DNA from 3 places in the Paeniglutamicibacter sp. MACA_103 genome. Region 1 is predicted to be linked to each of the others. Evidence: riboswitches for the same ligand, from Rfam matches in the RefSeq annotation. Region 1 holds a riboswitch; each other region holds the start of a gene.
What was found. Region 1 has a riboswitch for thiamine pyrophosphate ahead of thiM (hydroxyethylthiazole kinase). Riboswitches for the same ligand answer to the same signal wherever they lie in the genome.
Positions count from the first base shown of each region.

Region 2: it holds a riboswitch for thiamine pyrophosphate, as region 1 does, so the genes downstream of both, thiO (glycine oxidase ThiO) here and thiM (hydroxyethylthiazole kinase) in region 1, are expected to answer to the same signal.
Region 3: it holds a riboswitch for thiamine pyrophosphate, as region 1 does, so the genes downstream of both, ACIPVK_RS16985 (ECF transporter S component) here and thiM (hydroxyethylthiazole kinase) in region 1, are expected to answer to the same signal.

Region 1 covers NZ_JBIXLN010000038.1:31,588-39,395, reverse strand. The annotation lists gene ACIPVK_RS16645 (uracil-xanthine permease family protein) at 1-847, opposite strand, end outside; gene thiD (bifunctional hydroxymethylpyrimidine kinase/phosphomethylpyrimidine kinase) at 927-2,462, opposite strand; gene thiE (thiamine phosphate synthase) at 2,459-3,118, opposite strand; gene thiM (hydroxyethylthiazole kinase) at 3,115-3,933, opposite strand; TPP riboswitch at 3,925-4,023, opposite strand; gene ACIPVK_RS16625 (aldehyde dehydrogenase family protein) at 4,134-5,597, shown strand; gene pgm (phosphoglucomutase (alpha-D-glucose-1,6-bisphosphate-dependent)) at 5,720-7,357, opposite strand; gene ACIPVK_RS16615 (M4 family metallopeptidase) at 7,488-7,808, opposite strand, start outside.
Region 2 covers NZ_JBIXLN010000004.1:85,173-92,980, forward strand. The annotation lists gene ACIPVK_RS03110 (glycerate kinase) at 1-110, opposite strand, end outside; gene dctA (C4-dicarboxylate transporter DctA) at 107-1,522, opposite strand; gene ACIPVK_RS03120 (tartrate dehydrogenase) at 1,695-2,792, opposite strand; gene ACIPVK_RS03125 (LysR family transcriptional regulator) at 2,906-3,811, opposite strand; gene ACIPVK_RS03130 (hypothetical protein) at 3,954-5,066, shown strand; gene thiE (thiamine phosphate synthase) at 5,161-5,841, opposite strand; TPP riboswitch at 5,856-5,991, shown strand; gene thiO (glycine oxidase ThiO) at 5,986-7,218, shown strand; gene thiS (sulfur carrier protein ThiS) at 7,215-7,454, shown strand; gene ACIPVK_RS03150 (thiazole synthase) at 7,509-7,808, shown strand, end outside.
Region 3 covers NZ_JBIXLN010000040.1:22,304-30,111, reverse strand. The annotation lists gene ACIPVK_RS17010 (Na+/H+ antiporter subunit D) at 1-180, shown strand, start outside; gene ACIPVK_RS17005 (Na+/H+ antiporter subunit E) at 177-791, shown strand; gene ACIPVK_RS17000 (monovalent cation/H+ antiporter complex subunit F) at 788-1,051, shown strand; gene mnhG (monovalent cation/H(+) antiporter subunit G) at 1,051-1,458, shown strand; gene ACIPVK_RS16990 (DUF4235 domain-containing protein) at 1,556-1,816, opposite strand; TPP riboswitch at 1,888-2,009, shown strand; gene ACIPVK_RS16985 (ECF transporter S component) at 2,064-2,687, shown strand; gene ACIPVK_RS16980 (ATP-binding cassette domain-containing protein) at 2,703-5,072, shown strand; gene ACIPVK_RS16975 (NUDIX hydrolase) at 5,157-5,618, opposite strand; gene ACIPVK_RS16970 (aminodeoxychorismate lyase) at 5,675-6,550, opposite strand; gene cls (cardiolipin synthase) at 6,651-7,808, shown strand, end outside.

The sequences.
Region 1 (7,808 bases):
CCAGCAGCGTCGCGGCGCCGTCGGCCATCAGCGCGCGGCCGTTGACCGCGTCCAGGTCCCGTCCGGTCATCAGGCCCACGGTCTTCACATGTCCGATGTTCTCGGCGATCAGCACGAACACCACCGGCAGGAACACCAGCATGGTGTCCAGGTGGAAGGTGGGGGCGGTGAATGCCGGCAGCCCCAGCCATGCCGCCTTCTCGATGGGCTCGAAATTGACCTGCCCCTGCGCGAGCGCCACCAGGTAACCGGCAACCAGGCCCAGCAGGATCGACAAGCGGCCCAGCAGGCCCTTGAACAGCACCGCGGACACCACGATGGCCAGCACCGTGGCGAAGGTGGTCAGCGGGAAGTCCTGCATCGGCTTCAGCGTCGCCGAGGCCAGATTGAGCCCGATCAGCGCGACGATGGTGCCCATGACCACCGGCGGCATCAGCGCGTGGATCCACCCGGTGCCCGATTTCTGCACGATCAGCCCGACGACGAACAGCGCCGCACCGGAGACCACGATGCCGCCCAGCGCGCCGGCCATCCCGTGCCCGGCCATGGCCGCGGAAACCGGGGCGATGAACGCGAAGGAGGAACCCAGGTAGCTGGGCACCCGGCCCGCGGTGATCAGCAGGAACAACAGGGTCCCCACGCCGGAGAAGAACAGGGTGGTGGTGGCCGGGAACCCGGTGATCGCCGGGACCAGCACCGTGGCCCCGAACATCGCCATGACGTGCTGCACGCCGATGGAGATGGTCTGCGGCCAGTGCAGGCGCTCGTTCGGGGCCACCACCGTTCCGGGGGAGATGGACTTGCCGTCGCCGTGCAGGTTCCAGCCAATGCCGAATCGGTTGCTCATGGGTGCCTTCCGGGCGCAGGGTGGGAAAAATGCCGGGGGAGCGCACGCGCGGCGCGCCAAACCCCCTGTGGCATTTTACTCACCCCACGGGCAGTGCGACACCTCGGGTGATGCGGCCCACCCCGTCCCCGGCGCCGGGCGCATCGGCGGCGGTCTGCGCGAAGAAGTCCAGCTCGTGCACGGACGAGGCCTCGAACGCGCGCCACATGGCCGCCCGCGTGGCTTCGTCGGCCCGTGCGTGAACGCCCCGGACCAGCTCGATGGCCCGCGCCGTGACGTCGTCGAACTCCTGGGAGGAGTAGGTGGCGAGCCAGTCCGCGTAGGGGTGCGCCAGGTGGTTGGCCGCCGCCAGCCGCTTGCCCACGTCCTGGTAGATCCAGAAGCAGGGCAGCAGCGCGGCGGCGAGCACCGGGTAGTCGTCGCTGCCGGACCGCAGGTGGTTGAGGTACGCGGTGGTGGCGTTCGAGGGCTCCGGGACCTGATCGGCGAGCCGGCCGCGGTGCAGCGTCATTTCCTCCTCCAGGCAGCTGGCGGCGCTTCCCGCCCAGAAGCGCTGCTCCTGAGTGGTGGGGGCGAGTTCCGAGGCCCGCGACATGACCCGAGCATAGCTGCGCAGGTACAGGGCGTCCTGGCCCAGGTACTCCTCGAAGTCGCTCGTCTGAAGGGACCCGTTCTTGAGCTGGCGGATGAACGCGAGCTCGTCGATGCCTGCGCGGATGCCGGCGATCGCCTCCCACCAGTGCGCCAGCGGGTCCCGGGCCGGCGCGGGGCGCACCCCGTCCCAGAGCGCTGCCAGGTGGTTGACCGGGCCGTGTCCGCCGCCGACCGCCAGCTCGTCGGCCCGGGCAATCGCCTCGGACAGCCAGGCCTTGGCGTGGCGCAGCGCCTGGGCCCAGTCACCGCCGCGGGCGTAGAAGGTCGCCAGGGCGGAGGAGAGCGAGCAGCCGGTGCCGTGCGTGTTGGCCGTGGCCAGCCGCGGCGAGGCGACCTCGAAGAGCACACCGTCGGGACCGATGAGCGCGTCCCGGCAGGTTTCCCCTTCCAGGTGCCCGCCCTTGGCCAGCACCAGGACCTGGTACTCGGCGGCGACGGCGCGCGCCTGGGCCACCGCCTGTTCCCAGTTCCCGGCGACCTCGGCGCGCGCCAGCACGGCAAGTTCCGGGATGTTGGGGGTGATGACGTCGACGTGGGCAAAGAGGCGCCGCAGCGCGGTGGTTGCCTCGGCATCCAGCAGCGAATCCCCGCTGGTGGCGACCATGACCGGGTCCAGCACCACCGCCGGGGCGTCGGAGCCCGCGGCGGTCCGGATCCCGGCCAGCCAGCAGCCGAGCTCGTCGATGACCGCCGCGTTGGCGAGCATCCCGATCTTGATCGCGTCGATGGCGATGTCCTCGGAAACGGCGCGCAGCTGCGCCAGCAGGAAGCCTGCCGGCGGCACGTGCACGGCACTGACGCCGCGGGTGTTCTGCGCGGTCAGCGCGCTGATGGCGGCCATGCCGTAGCCGCCGGCCGCGGCAATGGACTTGAGGTCGGCCTGGATGCCGGCCCCTCCGGAGGGGTCGGATCCGGCGATGGACAGGATGTTCTTCACGGTGCTGGTGTTGGGGGTGTTCATGGCTTCGTGCCCTCCCAGAGGTTCAGTAGGTTCGTGGCCGCGGCGCGCGGATCCCCGGCGGCGCAGATGGCGCGGACCACCGCGACGCCGGCGGCACCGGAGCGGGCCAGCGGGGCCACGTCGTCCGCGTCGATGCCGCCGATGGCGATGACGGGCAGGTCGCTGAGCCCCACGGCGCGCGCCAGGCCCGCATGGCCCAGCGGCTCGGGGTGGTCCCTCTTGGTGGGGGTGGCATGCACGGCGCCGACCCCCAGGTAGTCGATGGTGCCCGGGGAGCGGAGCTGCAGCTTGTTTGCGGCGTCGATCTGCGCATCGCTGGCGGCGCTGAGGCCCAGCACGGCGTCGGGGCCGATAAGTTCGCGCACCAGGGCCGCGGGCAGGTCGGACTGGCCGATGTGCACCCCCTGCACGTCGGCGCCGGAGGCGCGGGCGGCCAGGAACACGTCGACGCGGTCGTTGACCAGCAGTGCCGCGCGCCCGGCGGTGTGGTGGGCGCATTCCATCACGACGTCCGCGAATTCGCCGGCCGGCATGTCCTTGCAGCGCAACTGCACCGTCCTGATCCCTCCGTCCACCGCGGCCTTCACGATGTCGGCCAGCGGACGTCCGGCGGTGGAGGCGGAGTCCGCGACCAGGTACACGCCGTAGACGCTCATGAGAGCACCGCCGTGGCGCCCAGCTCCGCGGGGGAGACAGCGGCCAGCGCGTCGAGGAAGAGCGGGGCGAAGGTGCCTGGGCCCGCGGCCGTGGCGGCCGCGCGTTCGGCCGCCGCCGAGTAGAAGGCGTGCGCGGCAACCGTGGCGACCAGCGGGTCCCCGCCGGTGGACAGGAAGGCGGCGCAGAGAGCGCCCAGCGCGCACCCGCCGCCGGTGATGCGGGTCAGCAGCGCGCTGCCGCCGTGCACGAACACGGTGCGCACCCCGTCGGTGACGAGGTCCGCTTCCCCGGAGACGGCGACGACGGCGCCGCTTTCCCTGGCCAGCGTCCCGGCGGCGTCGGTCGCGGCGGCAACCGAGTCGGTGGACTCGACCCCGCGCCCGCCGACGGCCTGACCGGCCAGCGCCAGGATCTCCGAGGCGTTGCCGCGGATCACCGTGGGCCGCGCGGCCACGAGCTCGCGGGCGAGCGCGGTGCGCACGCGCAGCGAACCGACGGCCACAGGGTCCAGCACCCAGGGGGTCGAGGCCGCTGAGGCGCCGGCAACCGCCTCGCGCATGGCGGCCGCCTGCTCGGAGTTCGGGGTGCCCAGGTTCACCAGCAGGGCTGCCGCCACCGCGGCGAAGTCGCCGGCCTCCCCGGGCACGTCCACCATGGCAGGGGACCCGCCGGAGGCCAGCAGCACGTTGGCGGTGAAGTTGGTGACCACGGTGTTGGTCAGGCACTGGACCAGGGGCGTGGAGGAGCGCAGTGCGCCCAGGGCATCGGCGAGCTCGCCGGGTGTTACGAGTTTTGAAGGCGCCATGGATTCCATGAGCAACATCCCTCCGCTAGTACGAACTAGATCAGGTTCTACGGGTTTCATCTCAGCCGGCCGCAAGTGCCGACACCCCGTGTCACTATGCGCGAGCCTATCCCACCGGGCGCCGGGTCCGGCACTCCATGTCACCGCGCACCGAGCACGCCAAGCGTGGCGGCCTGTTGCCGATGCCACAGTGGCCGTAGGCTCAAGAGATGGGCACTTCCGACACCTCACACAAATCCGCAACGCCACGCGAAGCGACGGCGCTGAACGAGCTCGAGCTGCCCGAAGTGGTGCCCGAACTGCCGGAGAACATCGTGGAGATCGTCGCCTCGATGCACGACGTGGTGTCCACCCGGCTGGCGCACCCGCGCCGATTCCGGGCCTCGCAGCTCAAGGCCCTCGAGCGCATGCTGGAGGCGCACGAACAGGACTTCATCGACGCGCTGGCCGACGACCTGGGCAAGGGCGCGGTCGAGGCGAAGATGACCGAGATCGACATGGTGCGCGCGGAAATAGACCACGCGCAACTGCACCTTTCCGAGTGGATGGAATCCAAGCCGGTGAAGATCCCGCTGGTCCTGCATCCGGCGGCGGCCAAGATCGAGCCGCAGCCGCTGGGGGTGGTGCTGGTCATCGGCGCCTGGAACTACCCGCTGCAGCTGATCCTCGCCCCGCTGGTCGCCTCCATCGCCGCGGGCAACGTCACCGTGCTCAAGCCCTCGGAGCTGGCCCCGACCACCTCCACGCTGCTGGGCCGGCTGATCCCGAAGTTCCTGGACCACCGGGCGTGCGCCGTGGTCCAGGGCGGGGCCTCAACCAGCAAGATCCTGCTCGAACAGCACTTTGACCACATCTTTTACACCGGCGGAGAGCGTGTGGGAAAGATCGTGGCCCGCGCCGCGGCCGAGCACCTGACACCCGTGACCCTGGAGCTGGGCGGGAAGTCCCCGGCCGTGGTGATGGACGGGTCCTCCGCCACGGTGGCGCGCCGGCTGGCCTTCGGGAAGTTCATGAACGCCGGACAGACCTGCGTGGCGCCGGACTACGTGCTGGCCGTGGGCGACGCCGCCATGAACCTGGAAAAGCAGCTGGCCAAGGCGATCACCGGGTTCTACGGCAAGAACCCGCTGGCCAGCCGCGACTACGGCCGCATCGTCAACAAGGCCCACTTCGACAGGCTGGTTTCCTACCTGGAGCACGGCGAGGTCCTCATCGGCGGCGGGTACGACGCGGACACCCTGAAGATCGAGCCGACAGTGATGGCCAACGTTGATCCGGGCTCGGAGCTGATGCGCGAGGAGATCTTCGGCCCGATCCTGCCGATCGTCGCGGTGGAAAGCTTCGACGCGGCGGTGCGCTTCATCAACGCGCGCCCCAACCCGCTGGTCGCCTACCTCTTCAGCGAGAACCCGCGGCTGCAATCTGCCTTCGGGGACCAGGTGCGGGCCGGGGCCATCGTGCACAACGCGCCAAGCCTGCACCTGGCCGTCCCGGGCCTGCCCTTCGGAGGCGTGGGCGCCTCCGGCATGGGTTCATACCACGGGCGGCATGGCTTCGAGCGGCTCTCGCAGATGCGCTCCGTGATGGGCAAGACCACCGTGGTGGACACGCTCAAGGCGATCTACCCGCCCTACACCTGGGCGAAGTCCAAGCTCATCGACAGGCTCATGTAGAAATTCCCGGCCCGGCATATACCCATGCAGGAGTTGGATATTACGGCTTGCCCGCGGAATGGCCGAAGGCCGGGTGGTTCCCGCATGCGGGGACCCACCCGGCCTTCGGCCAAGGCGTGCGCCTACGCGAGCACAGCGGAGACGATGTCCTTCGCCTCGTCCTGCACCCGGACCAGGTGCTCCTCGCCGAGGAAGGACTCGGCGTAGATCTTGTACTTGTCCTCGGTTCCCGAGGGGCGTGCGGCAAACCAGGCGTTGGCCGTGGTGACCTTCAGCCCGCCGATCTTCGCCCCGTTTCCCGGCGCCTCGGTCAGCCGTGCGGTGATCTTCTCGCCCGCGAGCACCTCGGCGGCCACGTCCGAAGCCGCCAGGTTCCCCAGCCGGGCCCGCTGCTCGCGGTCGGCCGGGGCATCGATGCGTGCATAGCTCGGTGAGCCGTGCTCCGCGGCCAGCGCGGCATAGTGCTTCGAGGGGGAGGAGCCGGTGACGGCGGTGATCTCGCTGGCCAGCAGCGCCATCAGGATCCCGTCCTTGTCGGTGGTCCAGGTGCGCCCGTCGCGGCGCAGGAAGGAGGCGCCGGCGGATTCCTCGCCGCCGAAGGCGCCGGAGCCGTCCAGCAGGCCGGGCACGAACCACTTGAAGCCCACCGGAACTTCGACCAGGGTGCGGCCCAGCGAGGCCGCGACCCGGTCGATCATCGAGGAAGAGACCAGCGTCTTGCCGATCCCGGCGTCCTTGGACCAGCCGGTGCGGTGGGTGTACAGGTAGTCGATGGCCACGGCCAGGTAGTGGTTGGGGTTCATCAGCCCGGCATCGGGGGTGACGATGCCGTGGCGGTCGGCGTCCGCGTCGTTGCCCGTGGCGATGTCATAGGTGTTGCGGGCGGCGATCAGCGAGGCCATCGCATCGGCCGAGGAGCAGTCCATGCGGATCTTCCCGTCGGTGTCCAGGGACATGAACGCAAAGCGCGGGTCAACCCCCGGGTTCACCACGGTGAGGTCCAGCTTGTGCTTCTCGGCGATCGCGCCCCAATAGTCCACCGCGGCCCCGCCCATGGGGTCGGCGCCGATGCGCAGCCCGGCGGAGCGGATGGCGTCGAGGTCCAGCACCGAGGGCAGGTCGTCGACGTAGGAGGACAGGAAGTCGAAGGCGCCGATCTTCCCGCCCAGGCGCGCGGCACCCAGCGGGATCCGCTTGACCCCGGCCAGCTTGGCCTCGAGCAGTTCATTGGCGCGGTTGGCGATCCATGAGGTGGCGTCGGTGTCCGCGGGGCCGCCGTGCGGCGGGTTGTACTTCAGGCCGCCGTCGGCCGGCGGGTTGTGCGACGGGGTGATGATGATGCCGTCGGCGCGCGGTGCGTCCCCGTTCGCGTTGTGCGCCAGGATGGCGTGGCTCAGGGCCGGGGTCGGGGTCCACCCGGTGCGGGCATCGGCCAGGATCGACACGTCGTTGCCGGCCAGCACCTCCAGCACGGTGTCCTGTGCCGGGTCCGAAAGCGCGTGGGTGTCCTTGCCGACGAAGAGCGGCCCGGTGATGCCCTGCCCGCGCCGGTATTCGACGATGCCCTGGGTGATGGCGGCGATGTGGTCCTCGTTGAAGGAGCCGTTCAGCGAGGTGCCGCGGTGCCCGGAGGTGCCGAAGGCCACGCGCTGGGCGGGGTCGGCCGGGTCCGGGTGGATGTCAAAGTACGCGTCGCGCACCGCGGAGAGATCGATCAGGTCTTGGGACTGTGCCGGGGTGCCGGCGCGTGGGTGGGCCATGGGACCAGTTTCTCATTGATTGCACTCGCGCGGCCGGAGAAGTCGCCCCGCGTGGCCCAGGGCTCCGCAGCGCGGTCCGGGCGTGGTGGACGGGTCCTCGGAAGATGCCATGGAACCGGACGCCGCGGGGCTATTGCCCCGCGGTGTCCAGGACACGCGGTTCCACGCCGACGGCGTCCCAGGCCTTGGCCAGGGCGAGCTCCACGTCTGAGCCGGCGCCGTGGTCGCGGCGGGCCTGGAGCAGGGTCTGCTCGGCAAAGGTGCCGAAGTCCGCGTCCTCGGGCAGCGCGCGGGTGGCGATGACGTTGAACCACAGGTCCCCGGCGGTTTCCCAGGCGTTGCCGCCCAGGGCCGTGGCAAATAGGTAGAAGGCATGGTTGGGGATGCCGGAGTTCAGGTGCACCCCGCCGTTGTCCTCTTCCGTGTCCACATAGCCGGCCATGGTCGCCGG
Region 2 (7,808 bases), on a different contig from region 1:
TCGACATTGCTGCCGCCGGGTCCGGACCCCAGTCCGGCCGCGAGTGCGCCGGCCGCCTCGGAGGCGTTGAGCGATCCCTTGAACTTGTCCAGGGCCAACAGGATCCTCATCGTGCTGCTGCCCCCACCAGTGTCTCTTTGGTGGTAGCCGCTCCGTGCGACGCAAGAGGTGCAATGGCATCCGCGGCCTCGGGGGCATCGGCCCCGGCGGAATCCAGTGGCGGGACATCCTCGCCGTTGAACACCCGGCGGACCCTCTCGATGTCCAGGGATTTGTCCCACCAGGCGATGAAGAGGGTGGCGACCGCGTTGCCGCAGAAGTTCACCAGGGCGCGGCACTCGGACATGAACTTGTCGATGCCGAAGATCAGCATGATGCCGGCCGCCGGGATGGTTCCCAGGGTGCTCAGGGTCGCGGTCAGGGCGATGAAACCGCCGCCGGCCACGCCGGCCGCTCCCTTGGAGGTCAGCAGCATGACCGCGAGCATGCCCAGTTGCTGGCCGATGGTCAGCTCCGTGTTGGTGGCCTGGGCGATATAAACCGCGGCGAGCGAGAGGTAGATCGCGGCGCCGTCGAGGTTGAAGCTGTATCCGGTGGGCACCACCAGGCCGACGGTCTCCTTCTTCACCCCGGCATGCTCGAGCTTCTTCATGAGCCCGGGCAGCGCCGGTTCGGCGGTCGAGGTGCCCAGGATGAGCAGGAGTTCTTCCTTGAAGTGCCTGAACATCTTGAAGATGTTCAGGCCCAGGAAGGCCATGATCCCGCCGAGGAACACGATGACGAAGACGATGGAGGTGCCGTAGAAGAGCAGGATCAGCCAGCCGAGGCTGGAGAGGGTTTCCACGCCGTACTTGCCGACGGCGAAGGCCATGGCGCCGAAGGCGCCCAGTGGTGCGGCCTTCATGATGAAGTTCAGGACCTTGAAGACGATGGCGGTCAGCCGCTGGACCATGTCCAGGATCGGGGCCCCGATCTTGCCCACGGCGTTCAGCGCGATGCCGAATACGACGGCCATGAAGATGATCTGCAGGATGTCGCCCTCGACAAACGGGGAGGCCATGGAGCCGGGAATGATGTGGGTGAGGAATTCCCACCACTGCTGGTTTTCGCCTTTTTCGATCAGCTCGGCCGCCTTGCCCGTGGTCTCGATCTGGCTCGCATCGGCGTTGACGCCGTCACCCAGGCGGAAGATGTTGATCGCGACCAGGCCCAGGAGCATGGCGCAGATGGTGCCGATCTGGAAGTAGCCCAGGGCCTTCAGCCCGGTGGCCCCGACCTTCTTCAAATCCGCGACGCTGGCGATGCCGCCGACAATCGTCAGGAAGACGATGGGGCCGATGAGCATCCGCATGGCCTCGACGAACGTCGTGCCGATCGGTTGCATGGCCTCGCCGGTTGACGGTGTGAGCCAGCCGACGAAGATGCCGGCGACGATGGCGATCAACACCCAGAAGTAAAGCTGCCGGTACCAGCGCTTGGGCGCGGGCCGATTCAGGGTGTCGCTGTGCGTGGTGTTGCCCATGATTCCTACCTCGTTGTTGGAATAAGTCGTGCTCCGGGACTCTCACACATGCTCGGAGGCGGGACTTGAAAAGTGGTTGGGGGTCCCGGAAGGTGCAAGCACTTCGGGGTGTGGATCTTTAGGGGACCGGGCGACTGGTGCCGCGCGGCCCCCGCGGGACGTCGTACGGGAACTAGACTGCGGCGAGCGTGTGGCTCAGTGCCTCGACGATTGCCTCGGTGACGACCTCGGTGCCGGAGGATCCGCCGATGTCGCGGGTGAGGTGGCCGGCGCCGGTCGCCGCCTCGATGGCGGCCTCGACGCGGCGTGCCTCTTCGTGGAGGCCGAAGTGGTCCAGCATCAGGGCGGCGCTGGCGATCGCGCCGATCGGGTTGCTGATGCCCTGCCCGGCGATGTCCGGTGCGGTGCCGTGGACCGGTTCGAACATTGACGGGAAGCGGCGCTCCGGGTTCAGGTTGGCGCTGGCGGCCAGTCCCAGGCTGCCGGCCAGCGCCGAGCCCAGGTCCGAGAGGATGTCGGCGTTGAGGTTCGAGGCCACGACGACCGAGAGGTCCTCCGGGTTCAAGACGAACTTTGCGCTCATGGCGTCGACCAGCACGCTCTCGGTGCGAACGTCCGGGTAATCCAGTGCCACGCGGTTGAATGTCTCGTCCCAGAGCACCATGCCGTATTGCTGGGCGTTGGACTTGGTGACCGAGGAAACCTTCTTCACGGTGCGGGTGCGGGCGAGGTCGAAGGCGAAGCGGATGATGCGCTCGCAGCCCTTCTCGGTGAACAACGCGGTCTGCAGGGCGATCTCGTTGCCCGGGCCGCGGCCGGACAGGTTCCGCCCGCCCAGGCCCGCGTATTCGCCTTCGCTGTTTTCGCGCACGACGATCCAGTCGAGCTCGGTGTCATCGGCCTTGCGCAGCGGGGAAGTGACGCCTGTCAGGAACTTGACCGGGCGGATGTTGGCCCACTGGTCGAAGTTCTGCGTGATGTTCAGGCGAAGGCCCCAGAGGCTGATGTGGTCCGGAACGTTTTCCCAGCCGACGGCGCCGAAGTAGATCGAATCGAAGCCCTTCAGGGTCTCCAGGCCCTTGGGGTCCATCATGACACCGTGCTCGGCGTAGTATTCGCAGCCCCAGGGGAATTCGGTCCAGTTGAAGGCGAACTTGCCGTTGGACTGTTCGGCGACGGTGTCCAGCACGCGGCGTCCGGCGGCGACAACTTCCTTGCCGACTCCGTCTGCCGGGATCGATGCGATCTTGAAAATCTGGGTCTCACTCATGGGACAACTCCTAATTGAAAGTGCTCCGCATCACATGCGGTGTTGGGTTCAATTAGATCGGGCGTCATCAGATACGTCCAAGACTGAAATTGCATACGCCAAATAGGTAGAACCTATCCAATGTGGTCGATGCGGGATGCCGCATAGTCCCGGGCCACACCCAGGAAGGCTTTTGCTGCGGGTGTCAGGTTGGCCTGCCGGCTCAGGATCGCCACATGCAGTTCCGAGACCGGCTCGATGTGCACCACACGCAGGCCGGACTGCCGTGCCAGCGGTGCCCAGGAAAGCGGCATGACCGAATGGCCCACACCCGCCAGCACCAGCGGGAGCACCGAGGTGCGGTGCGCGACTTCGACGACGATCTCCACCTTGATTCCGCTGGCCAGGACGTTGTCGACCAATGAGCGCATGAGAGAGCCTCGTTGGGAAACCACCACCCGGTGACCATCCAGGTCCTGCGGAGAAATGACGTCGCGGTCCCCGAAATCATCTGCCTGCGGGTTGACTATCAGCACCAATGGCTGGCGCTCCAGTTGAAGGACATCGACGTCGGGGACCCGGATCGGCCGGTCCGATCCCAGTATGCCGACCTCGCTGCTTCCGTTGCGCACAGAGGACACCACATCATCCACCGTGAAGGCCGCATCCGTGCTCACCGTGATCGAAGGATGCAACCGGGCGTAGGTGGCGATCATCGTGGTCAGCGGTTCCACTCCCGGGGACGGCATGGCAATCAGTTCGAGCCGACCGCTGCGCACACCCTTCACATCCGCCATGGCCGACTGCGCAGCCTCCAGGTCCCTGACCACCAACCGCGCCGGTCCCACCAACGCCTTGCCCGCCTCGCTGAGCACAGCCCGGCGGCCCACGCGGTGGAACAACGGCACCCCAGCTTCCTGTTCCAGGGTCTTGATCGCTTGCGACAACGATGGCTGGGCGATGAGAAGTTTTTCGGCGGCCCGGTTGAACCCCTGATGGTCAACCACCGCCAGGAAATACCTCAATTGCCTGACATCCATTGGTGCTCCCCCCGGCCAAGACCCGCATCTGGGTTGGGCGGGTCAATTCCAACCATTATGTTCCCTGCGCACAGGTGTCCGTCTTTCATGACGGCGCCCGTGACCAGCGATTCCACGGATATCCGGCTGTTAGGCTGGCCGCATGGTGGATCAGATGCATCCGTTCCCGAGAGTCGCCGTGGGCGATGCCGTCATCTTCGTTGACCAAACGCGGCCCGTGGCAGTGGTGCGCGGGCCGGGCCTGCCCGATCATCCGGTGAGCTGGCCGGAGCTGGATATCGGTATCATTTCCCCCGAGATCTCGCTGCTCAGTGCCCCCGATGCGGCATGGGTAGTTTATGCCGGCTGCGCAGACGAGATCGGCCCAACGGCATTGGGTCCCCATGGGATCCAGGACATCACCGCTGTGCGGATCGGCGCCGACGGATCCGTCGGACACGTGGGGGCAAATAGGTCCCGCGTGCTGGGAGCAACCCGTCACGGATTATGGACAGCTCCGTTCGAGGTCTTGCCCATTGATGAAAGCTACTCCGGCGGTGAACTGCCCGAGGGTTGGGCCGCACCCATGGCGCTTGAAGTCCACATGCCCACCCAAGCAACGCGAAGGGTGGAATTCGACCGGCAGGTGGAATCCGTGGGCGACGAGGAGGCCGGGACGTCGTTCTTGGTGCAGCCCTCACCCCCGGTTGCGCACCGCGACAGCGATGGATTCTGTTTTGAATACCGACGGGCAACACTGGTTCTGCCCGTCGGTGCGGAATTGCCTGCACGGGTGCGGTTCAGGGACTTCGTGCCCCAAGGCTGGGGTGAGCTTGTCGAGGACCGTTGGGAAGACGAGCCATCCGCGTCGTCCGCCGATCCGGAGGACATCGACCTGGACGGGATTCCAGGGACCAGATGGAACCGGGCGGCGCCGACCGCGGCGCAGGAATTGGCTGCGGTCCACGGAATTACCGGACAGTTTGCCAACATGGAAGCGTATTGGCGCGACGCCAACGGGGAATCCTTCCCGATCGCGGACGGCGTCAGCGATGCGCGGGTGGACGTGGAGGGGCAGTGGCCACAGACCCGGGTCAGAATCTCCTTCCGGCATCCCTACTATCCCGGGGGCCGGCTCCGACGCTCGATCCGGGTCTTCGACGAGGCGGGCCGCATCATGATCCACGAGTACGCAGGCATTCACCTGATGGAGGACCTGGACACCAACGACCTCCCCGATATTGGCGAGGAGCACGGAAGCGTGCTCGAGATCTAGGGGCAGAAACGTCGATGCCACCCACGGGCCTGACGGTTGGCACCCGCCCGAGGGTGGGCGCCGAGAGCCTGCCGCGGCCGAAAGCAGTTGCCGCTCAGGCGAGTTCCGGCAACCGGGAGAGCAACTGGCGGGCTGCCGCGGTCGGGTCGTCCGCGTCGGTGATCGCGCGCACCACCACGATGCGCGAGGCACCCGCCTCGACGACCTGCTCCACGTTGCCCAGATCGATCCCTCCGATGGCGAACCACGGCTTGGCCGTTTCCAGGGAGGCGGCATGCGCCACCATTTCCAGTCCGACGGCCGCGCGCCCGGGCTTGGTGGGTGTGGCCCATAGCGGGCCGACGCAGAAGTAGTCGATGTCGGGGTCTGCCGCGGCCGCGGTGATCTGCGCAGGGTCGTGGCTGGAAAGCCCCACGGTGACGGAGGGGCCGAGCAGCGACCTGACGCCGGGCAGCGGCAGGTCCTTTTGGCCGACGTGGAACACCGGGGCTCCGGAGAGCATCGCCAGGTCCGCGCGGTCGTTCACCGACCACGACTTGCCGCATTCCTCGGCAACACCGCGCAGCACAAGGAGCAGTTCAAGTTCCTCGGCGGCGTCCAGGTTCTTGTCGCGCAGCTGGATGATGTCGACCCCTCCGGCATAGGCGGCGCGCAGGAAATCGGCGAAATCCCCACGCTCCTTCCGGGCATCGGTGCACAGGTACAGCCGCGCGGCGGCGAGGTCCGGGGCGGATAAGACGGGGGTCACTTCATCTTGGGTGGTGATCTGGCTCATGTCTCCTAGACTAGTTCAGTACCGCGGGAGCCAGGAAAGCTGGCTGAGAGGGCGCCGATTGCGCCGACCGACAGATGCCGCCTTCGAAACGAGGGTGGCGTGGAACCTGATCCGGCTAATACCGGCGTAGGGAAGGAGACCTCGATGGCGTGCACCGTGCCCGACCCCCTCATGTGCGATGTCGCCGTCATTGGCGGCGGAATCATCGGCCTGGGCATTGCCCTCGAAGCCCAGCGTGCCGGGCACCGCACCATGCTCATCGACCCGGATCCCGCCGCCGGCGCGACCTTTGCCGCCGCCGGCATGCTGGCCCCGGTCAGCGAACTGCACTACCAGGAAGAGGACCTGCTCTCCCTCACCCTGGCCTCGGCCGCCCGCTGGCCCGACTTTGCCCAAACCCTGGGCGCGGAGACCGGCCTGGACACCGGGTTCCGCACCAGCCCCACGCTGGCCCTCGGCGCAGATGCCGCCGACCGTGCCGCACTCGGCGACCTGCGTGAGGCGCAAGCCCGGCAGGGGCTCGGGGTCACCCGGCTGTCCACCCGCGAAGCACGGGAGCTCGAGCCGTTGCTGTCCCCGCACATTTCCGCCGCCCACCTGATCGAGATGGACCACCAGGTCGACCCCCGGGCCGTGGCACGGGCCATCATGGCGCGCCTGGAGGCCGTCGGAGCCGAACGCGACGCGGCGGCCCCGGGCCAGACCCTGGTGCGCTCCCGGGCAACCGCCCTGCTGCACGAAGACGCCGCGGATTCCGGCTCCCGGGTCACCGGGGTGCTGCTTGCCGACGGCACCGAGGTCCGTGCCCGCGAGACCGTTCTCGCCAACGGCCTGGGCGCCGCCGACTTCGGCGGGCTGCCCGATTCTCTGGTGCTTCCGCTGCGCCCGGTGTACGGGGACATCCTGCGGCTGCGCGTCCCCGAACACCTGCGCCCGCTTACCACTGCCACGCTGCGCGGGATGGTGCGCGGACTGCCGGTCTACGTGGTCCCGCGCGGGGATGACACGGTGGTCATCGGGGCGACCGCCCGCGAAGACGGCAACCCCGGGGTCAGCGCCGGGGGAGTGCACCAGCTGCTGCGCGATGCCCAGGTGCTGCTGCCCGCCGTCGCCGAGCTCGAGCTCATCGAAACCACGGCCCGCGCCCGCCCCGGCACGCCGGACAACGCGCCGCTGCTGGGGCGCGTGGCCTCGGGAGGCGGGACAGACGTTCCGGGGCTGCTGGTCGCCACCGGATTCTTCAGGCACGGCGTGCTGCTCACGCCGATCGCCGCCCACATCATCGTCGAGCTGATCGCCGGCCGCAGCAACCCCTCATGGGACCGCTTCCGACCCGACCGGTTTTCACCTGTACTGCAACCCAAGGAGTATGCATGAGCACCATCCAACTCAACGGAGCCCCCCGCCCGCTGGACGCCGGAACCACCCTGGCCCAGCTGGTCACCGCCGTCACCGGCCGCCAGCTGTTGCCCACCGGCAAGCCGGCCGACGGCGGACGCCTTGGCGTGGCCGTGGCCCGCAACTCGGGGATCGTCCCGCGCAGCCAGTGGTCGGCGACCGCGCTTGAGCAACATGACGACATCGAGATCGTCACCGCCGTCCAGGGCGGCTGACCACCAGCACCCACCGCACGTCCGCCCCACCGACTTGGAAGAAAGCGAAGGACCATGACGCAAACACTGACAGAAATCGACCCGCTGGTCATCGACGGCATCACCCTGGGCTCCCGGCTCATCATGGGCACCGGCGGCGCGCCGAGCCTGGACGGGCTGGGTGCCGCTCTGGTTGCCTCGGGCACCGAGCTGACCACGGTGGCCATGCGCCGCTACAGCGCGCCCGGCCCGGGATCCACCGGCGGCACCAACCTCTTTGACCTGCTTCTCGAGAACAACATCCGCGTGTTGCCCAACACCGCCGGGTGCTTCACCGCCCGCGAGGCGCTGATGACCGCCGAACTGGGCCGCGAG
Region 3 (7,808 bases), on a different contig from region 1:
GCCGCCCTGCTGCCCAACGGCATGCTCGCCATGACCGCGGCCCTGGTGCTGGTGGGCGTGGCCCTGACGGTGTTCGCCGGGCCGCTCTTCGACTTCAGTGACCGGGTGGCCGGGCAGATGCTGGACGAGGGCAACTACATCGAGGCCGTACTCGGCGCCGGAGAGGGGCAATCGCGATGAGCCGGGAACAACGTCTGGCCGATGCCAAGGACGAGCACGGGCAGCGCCAGCGCTCCACGCTGCGCCAGGAAATTCCGCTGCTGCTCGGCATGACGCTGGTCTGGGGCGCGCTCTGGCAGGACTTTGCCCTCGGCAACCTGGTCTTCGGGCTGCTGATCTCGCTGTTGCTGGTGCGGGTCTTCCGCCTGCCGCCGGTGATCCTCTCGGGACGCTTCAACATCTGGCGCGCGGTGGTCTTCGTCGGGGCTTTCCTGCGCGACGTGACACTGGCCAGCTTCGAGGTCATGTACCTGGCGGTGTTTCGCGGGCCGCGGACCACCAGCGCGGTCATCACCGTCACGCTGCGCACGGAGTCGGACCTGCTGGTCACCTTCGTGGGCCACGTGCTGACGCTGGTGCCCGGCTCGTACGTCGTGGAGGTGGACCGCCGGAGCTCCACGCTGTACCTGCATGTGCTCAACGTCAACGACCAGGCGGGCGTGGAAAAGGCCCGCGCATCGGTCCTGCTGATCGAGGAACGGCTGATCCGGATGATGGGCACCACCGAAGAGCTGGCCGCGCTGAAGGCCGAGAAGAAGGCACCGAGCAAGGAACACGGAGCAACCTCATGAACATCGTCTTGTGGATCTGCGGAATCACGCTCTCGATTGCCGCCTGCCTGGCCATCGCCAGGCTGGCGATGGGACCGTCCATCCTGGAACGCGTCATCGCCACCGATGTCCTGTTGCTGATCATCTCCGCGGCGCTGTGCATCGAGATGACCGTCAACAGGCACACCAACAACCTGGTCTTCGTGCTGCTGGCATGCCTGGTCGGGTTCGTCGGCTCGGTCACGGTTTCCCGCTTCGTCACGGACCGGAGGAACGCCTGATGCTTGACACCATCATCGACATCGTCGCCGGGACGTTCATGATCGTCGGATCCCTGATGTCCCTGGCCGCGGGAATCGGCATGCTTCGCTTCCCCGACCTGCTCTCGCGGCTGCACGCCGCGACCAAGCCGCAGGTGCTGGGACTGTTCCTGCTGCTGGCGGCGCTCGGGCTGGAACTGCGTTCCTGGGCCGTGCTGCCGGTGCTGGCGCTGGCGTGGCTGCTGCAGCTGCTCACCGCACCGGTCTCGGCGCACATGGTGGGGCGCGCCGGCTACCGGACGCGGCACCTCAAGCGCGAGACCCTCGTTGCGGATGAGCTGGCGGCGGTCGTCGAGGCCGCTGAACAGCGGGAGGAAGACGAAAGCGGCCGGGGCGGAACGCGGGACCGCACCGACTTCATCGACTAGGCCCCGCGGCGCGCATCCCTGCCCGGGATCCAGGGGAGCGCCGGAAACGATTCAGGTGCCCACGGGAAATCCGTGGGCACCTGAATCGTTTGTGGTGTTAGGCCTTCTTGGCGAACCGGGCCAGGGCCCTTTGGGTTCCGCGGTCGGTGAGCACCTGGATCAGGGCGGCGGTCGTGGCCGAAAGCACGGCGAAGACAATCGCCTGGCGCATGCTGGCCTCGGCCTGGGCCTCCTTGTTGCCGTGCTTGGGCGGCTGCTGGCCGGTGAATCCGATCCAGGCCTTGTCAACGATCTTTCCACCCACGAATCCTGCGGCGATCGAAATAAGCGGGCCGACGAGTTTCATCAAGCTGTTCACGGGAACTCCCAAATGTTGCGGGCAACGGTACCTGCCCCAGCATAGCGTGAGGTAGCATCATAGGACTGAAACAATCACGACAGGGGAGCGTCGTGCGGAGAAATTCGCACCAAGGCGCTGAGAGTGCGGAGAGCCGCAGACCCTCGAACCTGCCCCGGCTAGTACCGGCGAAGGAAGTCGAGTTCTCAGGGGTGCGTTCGCATAGACGCGTTCCCTCCCCTCCTTGAATCCAAGGAGGATCTCCACCATGAGCATCGCCAACCAGCCCGCCGGGCACCACACGGCCAGCAAGTCCTGGCGTGTCGTCGACATCGTCATCGCCGCCGTCATCGCCGTGTCCTCGGGCGTCATCTTCTGGGCCTGGAACAGCACCCACCACCTGCTCGACGTGCTGTTCCTGGCCTTCCCGCCCTCGGCCGCCCTGGTCTCGGGCATGTGGCTCTTCCCCGCGGTGCTCGGGGCGCTGATCATCCGCAAGCCCGGCGCCGCACTGTTCTGCGAACTGGTCGCCGCCATGGTTTCGGCGCTCATGGGTTCGGAATTCGGGCTGACCGTCCTGGCCTCCGGCCTGATCCAGGGCCTCGGCGCGGAGCTGGTCTTCGGCGCGTTCCGCTACCGCAAGTTCAACCTGCCCGTGGCACTGCTGGCCGGTGGCGCGGCGGGACTCTTCGGCAGCGTCAACGACACCTTCATCTTCCGCTGGTTCCCCGAATACACCACCGGCATGCTCTTCGCATACATCGCGTTCATGACCATCTCGGGAGTCGTCATCGCCGGGCTGCTGTCCTTCTTCGCCACCCGTGCCCTGGCCAAGACCGGCGCCCTCGGAGCCCTTGCCAGCCGCAAGGCAGCCACCGAACCCATCATCTAGGCCGCGGTCGCCTTCATGACTTCACATTCGATGCTGCACCGTGAAGCCGACGCCCCCGGCAAGGAACGCCGGCTGGCCTCGGCCGTGTCCGTCAGCGCCCGCAACTGGGGGTGGCGGCATGCCGACCGCGCCCAACCTGCACTGTGGGGCCTTGACCTGGAAATCCGCGCCGGGGAGCGGGTGCTGCTGGCCGGGCCCTCGGGTGCCGGCAAATCCACGCTGCTCTACGCCCTGGCCGGGGTCCTGCACGAGGACGACGATGCCTATTCCTCCGGCGAGCTCCTGCTCGACGGAACGCCGGCGGCACAGGGCCGGGGACTGGTCGGGCTCATGCAACAGGACCCCGAGACCCAGGTCGTCCAGGCCCGGGTCGGGGACGACGTGGCCTTCGGCGCCGAAAACCTCTCCGTGCCGCCGGAAGAGATCTCCCGGCGCATCATCGAGGCCCTCGACGCCGTGGGGCTCGACGTCCCGCCGGAGCACCCCACCGCGGCGCTCTCGGGCGGGCAAAAGCAACGCCTGGCCCTGGCCGGGATCCTGGCCATGGGCCCGGGGCTGGTCCTGCTGGACGAGCCGACGGCGAACCTCGACCCGGCCGGCGTGCTGGAGGTCCGCGACGCGGTGATCCGGGCCTTGGATGCCACCGGTGCGACCCTGCTGATCGTCGAACACCGGCTGGAAGCCTGGGCGCCGCACATGGACCGGGTCATCGTGCTGGAACCGGGCGGGGGCATCGCCCACGACGGGACCCCGCAGGAGCTCTTCGGGCCCGGCGAGGTTCGCGAGGAACTGATCTCCGCCGGGGTCTGGGTGCCCGGATACACCCCCGCCATCGGCGCCGGGGATGAGCGCGCGGAAGGCGGCACCCTGCTGCTCGAGGCCAGTGCCCTGGCCGTCGCCCGGAAGCGCGGCGGTGTTCCGGCCGCCGACGGGCTTGACCTGCGCCTTGCGGCGGGCGAGGCCTGGTGCGTGCGCGGGGCCAACGGCTCGGGCAAGTCGACCTTCGCGCTGACCCTCGGGGGATTGCTGCCGGCGGCCGCCGGCACGGTGCTGGCCACCGCGGAACTGGCGGCCGGCTCCGAATCGCGCCCCTACCATTGGCGCGCCACCGAGCTGGTGGGCCGCATCGGCTCGGTGTTCCAGGAACCCGAACACCAATTCGTCACCAACACGGTGGCCGAGGAACTGGCCTTCGGCCCGAAGCACGCGGTCAAACAGGGCACCCGGGACCCGCTGTTCACCGATGAGGAAATCGCCTCGCGGGTCGAGTCATTGCTGGAGCGGCTGCGGCTGGGCCACCTGGCCGAGGCAAACCCCTTCACCCTTTCGGGCGGGGAAAAGCGGCGGCTCTCGGTGGCCACGGTCCTGGCTTCCTCCCCGCAGGTCCTGATCCTGGACGAGCCGACCTTCGGGCAGGACGCCAATACCTGGCGCGAGCTTGCACTGCTGCTGCGCGAGGAGCTGGAGGGCGGCACGGCGATCATCGCCGTGACCCACGACGCCGACTTCGCCCGCGCACTGGGCGCCCACGAATTCGTCCTCGATGCCCGGGGCACCCGGGACCGGACCCCGGACGCGGAGGTCCGCCCCGGGTTGCTGGAGGCCGATGTCCGCGGCGGGGCCAGCTTCCTGGGCCGGGCGAACCCGCTGGCGAAGCTGGTCGCCGTCGCACTGGCAACGATCCCGCTGGTGGCCTCGATGGACTGGGCCAGCAGCTCCCTGGTGGTCCTGGCGACCGTCCTGGCATTGCCGCTGGCCGGGCTCTCGATCCCGCGCTTCCTGGCCCGGGGCTGGCCGCTGCTGCTGGCGGCGCTCTTCGGCGCCTGGGGGACCGCGCTGGTGGGCAACGACTCCGGGGCGGTGTTGTTGGACCTGGGCATCTTCGACGTGACCGAGGGGTCGCTGGCGGCCGGTGCCGCCACCGGCCTGCGGGCCTTCGCCGTGGCCATCCCCGCGGTGCTGGTGCTCTTCACGACCGACCCCACGGACCTGGCCAATGCGCTGGCGCAGAAGGCGCGGCTTCCGCACCGCTTCGTGCTCGGGGCGCTTGCCGGCATGCGGCTGCTGGGGTTGCTGATCGAGGAATGGACCACGCTGGGCATGGCCCGGCGCGCAAGGGGCGTGGGCAGCCGCGGCTCGGTGGGCCAGCGGATGCGCGCCAACCTGGGGCAGGTCTTTGGCCTGCTGGTCCAGGCCATCCGCCGGGCCTCGCGCCTGGCGGTGACCATGGAGGCCAAGGGCTTCGGCACCAACGAGCGGACCTGGCTCAGGGAATCGGTGTACGGGCGCCGCGATGCGGGCATCGTTGCCGCGGGCCTGCTGCTGGGCGCCGCCGCCACCTGGGCCGCGGTCGCGCTGGGAACCTGGAACCTGGTCTGGACCTAGTGGTGGAGACACGATGGGTCCCGGTCCCGGTGCATCTTGCCATGCGCGCAGGGAGGGGGACCCGTTCGTTTCCCGGAGCGGTGGCTAGGCACCGAAACCCATGGAGGCGATGGCCGGCAACGCCCCGGCCGCAAGGTTTTCAAGTACGTAGCGTTCGTGTTCCGGCATGGGATCGGGCAGCTTATCCAAATCGAACCATTCAAGGGCCGCGCACTTCTCCGGCTCCATGATCCTCGGCTCCCCGTCCCAGCGGGTGGCGGCGAAGAAGAAGTCCACGCGCTGGGCGCGCGGGGAATCCCCGCCGTTGGTGCGGTGCAGGGTGGCCAGCGGGAGCAGGTCCCGCGGCTCCAGCCGCAACCCCGTTTCCTCGGCCGCCTCGCGCACCGCTGCGGAGCCCACCGATTCTCCGGCCTCGACGTGCCCGGCCGCGGCGCAGGCCCAGTGCCCGTCCATGAAACCGGTGTTTTGCCGCAGCTGCAACAGCACCTGGCCGCCGCGGCGCAGCACCACGTAGGCGGCGGGCACCAGCTGGAACAGTTCTTGCATGGGATACCTCGATTCCTGCGCGGCATCCGCCGGGGGACTGGATGCGGGAAAGTCCCTTATTGGATGGCGTCGACCATGGCGGTGAGCTCGGCATGCAGCTGGCCGTCGCGGGCGATGGCGGTGCCGTCGATCGAATTCACCGGGGTGAGCAGCCTGACGCTGGAGACCAGCCAGACGCCCTCGGCATCCATCAGGTTCTGCGGGGTCAACGGCCCGTAGCCCAGTTCCCACCCGGCTTCCCGCGCGGCGGTGAAGATGGCGCCCTGGGTCGTGCCCGGAAGGATGCCGGTCTCCAGGGTCGGGGTGATCAGGCGCTTGGTGTCCCCGTCGCGGTGCGCGATCAGCACCGTGGAGGTCGGGCCCTCCAGGACGATTCCGTCGCTGGAAACGAAGATGACGTCATCCGCTCCCATTTTCTTGGCATGGCGCAGTGCGGCCATGTTCACCGCGTAGGACAGCGTCTTGGCGCCCATCAGCAGCCAGGGGGCGCGCTCGGCAACCTTCGAGTCGTAGCCGCGGTCCAGGAAGATCACCGAGACCCCGCTCTCGCGCTGCCGGCGTCCCAGCTCGGGGGCCGCGGAGACCATGACCCAGGACGTGCCGTGGTCCGTACCCTCGGTGCCGCGGGTGGCCACGAGCTTTACGACCGCTTCCTCGCACGGGGTGGCGGCATCGAACTCGGCCACGGCGGTGGCGATCGCCGCGCGCCAGGCCTCCTCGTGCGGAATCAACAGGTCGCTGGTCGAGGCCGAGACGCGCAACCGCGCCAGGTGGGCGTCGAGCTTGCGCACGACCCCGTTGGCGTAGAGCGCGGATTCGAAGATCCCGTCCCCGCGGGTCACTCCCTGGTCGAGGACCGAAAGCTGGGCGGTTGCGGCATCGGCGACGCGGCCGGCGGAAAAGTCGGGGTCAAGGAACACAAGTGCAGTCATGGCTACCAGATTACCGCCGCGAAAGTGGTTCTCCGGTGCGCGCCGTGCTGGCGGTAGGGTGGGGTATGGCCGGGAAACCGACTTTGGCAAGGAGGGATCCATGGAAGCAGGCAACGACGCGCTGACGGTTGGTGCCGCCCTGTGGTCGATTGCCGTGGGCGTCGAGCTGACCATCCGCATCACCATGGTGGGAATCGTGCCCGGCAACCGCCGCCCCACCACCGCGATGGCGTGGCTGCTGGCCATCTTCTTCCTGCCGGTCGCGGGCCTGCTGCTCTACCTGCTTTTCGCCAACATCAAGCTGTCGAGGCGCCGCATCGAGCGCCAGCGCAGTGTCAACGAATCGATCCTCGAGGCCACCCAGCACCTGAGCGGGGGCACCTGGGCGCCCGAAGCCCCCGACTGGGTGCTCTCGGCGGTCGAGCTGAACCGGAAGCTGGGGGCGCTGCCGCTGCAGGACGGCAACGCGGTGGAGTTCATCACCGGGTACAAGGAATCCCTCGAGGCGATGCGCCTGGAAATCGACAGGGCCAGGCTATACGTGCACGTGCAGTTCTACATCATCGGCGACGACGAGCACTACGTCGCCCCGATCCTCGAGGCCCTCGAGCGTGCGGTGGCCCGCGGGGTCAAGGTCAGGGTGCTTTTCGACCACCTGGGCTCGCTGCGCGTCAAGGGCTATTTCGCCCTGCTGCGGCGGATGAGCGCCGCGGGCATCAACTGGCGGCGGATGCTTCCGCTGGCACCCTTCCAGCGCAGGTGGCGGCGCCCGGATTTGCGCAACCACCGCAAGATCGTGGTGGTGGACGGGCAGGTGGCCTTCACCGGCAGCCAGAACCTCATCGAACCCGGGTACAAGCGCGGCAGCGCGCACAAGATCGGCCGGGAATGGGTCGAGCTCATGGTCAAGGTCCACGGCCCGCTGGTGACCAGCCTGGACGTGGTCTTCGCGACCGACTGGTCGCAGGAATCCGACGAGGACCTGCTGCACGACCTGGCGGTCGTGGAGGAGGCGATCCGCGAGGCACCGGACGCGGGGGAGGACCTGGGGCAGGTGGTGCCCAGCGGACCGGGCTTCGAGACGGAAAACAACCTGCGGCTGTTCAACACGCTGATCTATTCGGCCACCGAGCGGCTCTCGATCACCAGCCCCTACTTCGTGCCGGACGACTCGCTGCTTTATGCCATCACCACCGCCGCCCAGCGCGGGGTGGCGGTGGAGCTCTTCGTCTGCGAGAAGGGGGACCAGGCCCTGGTG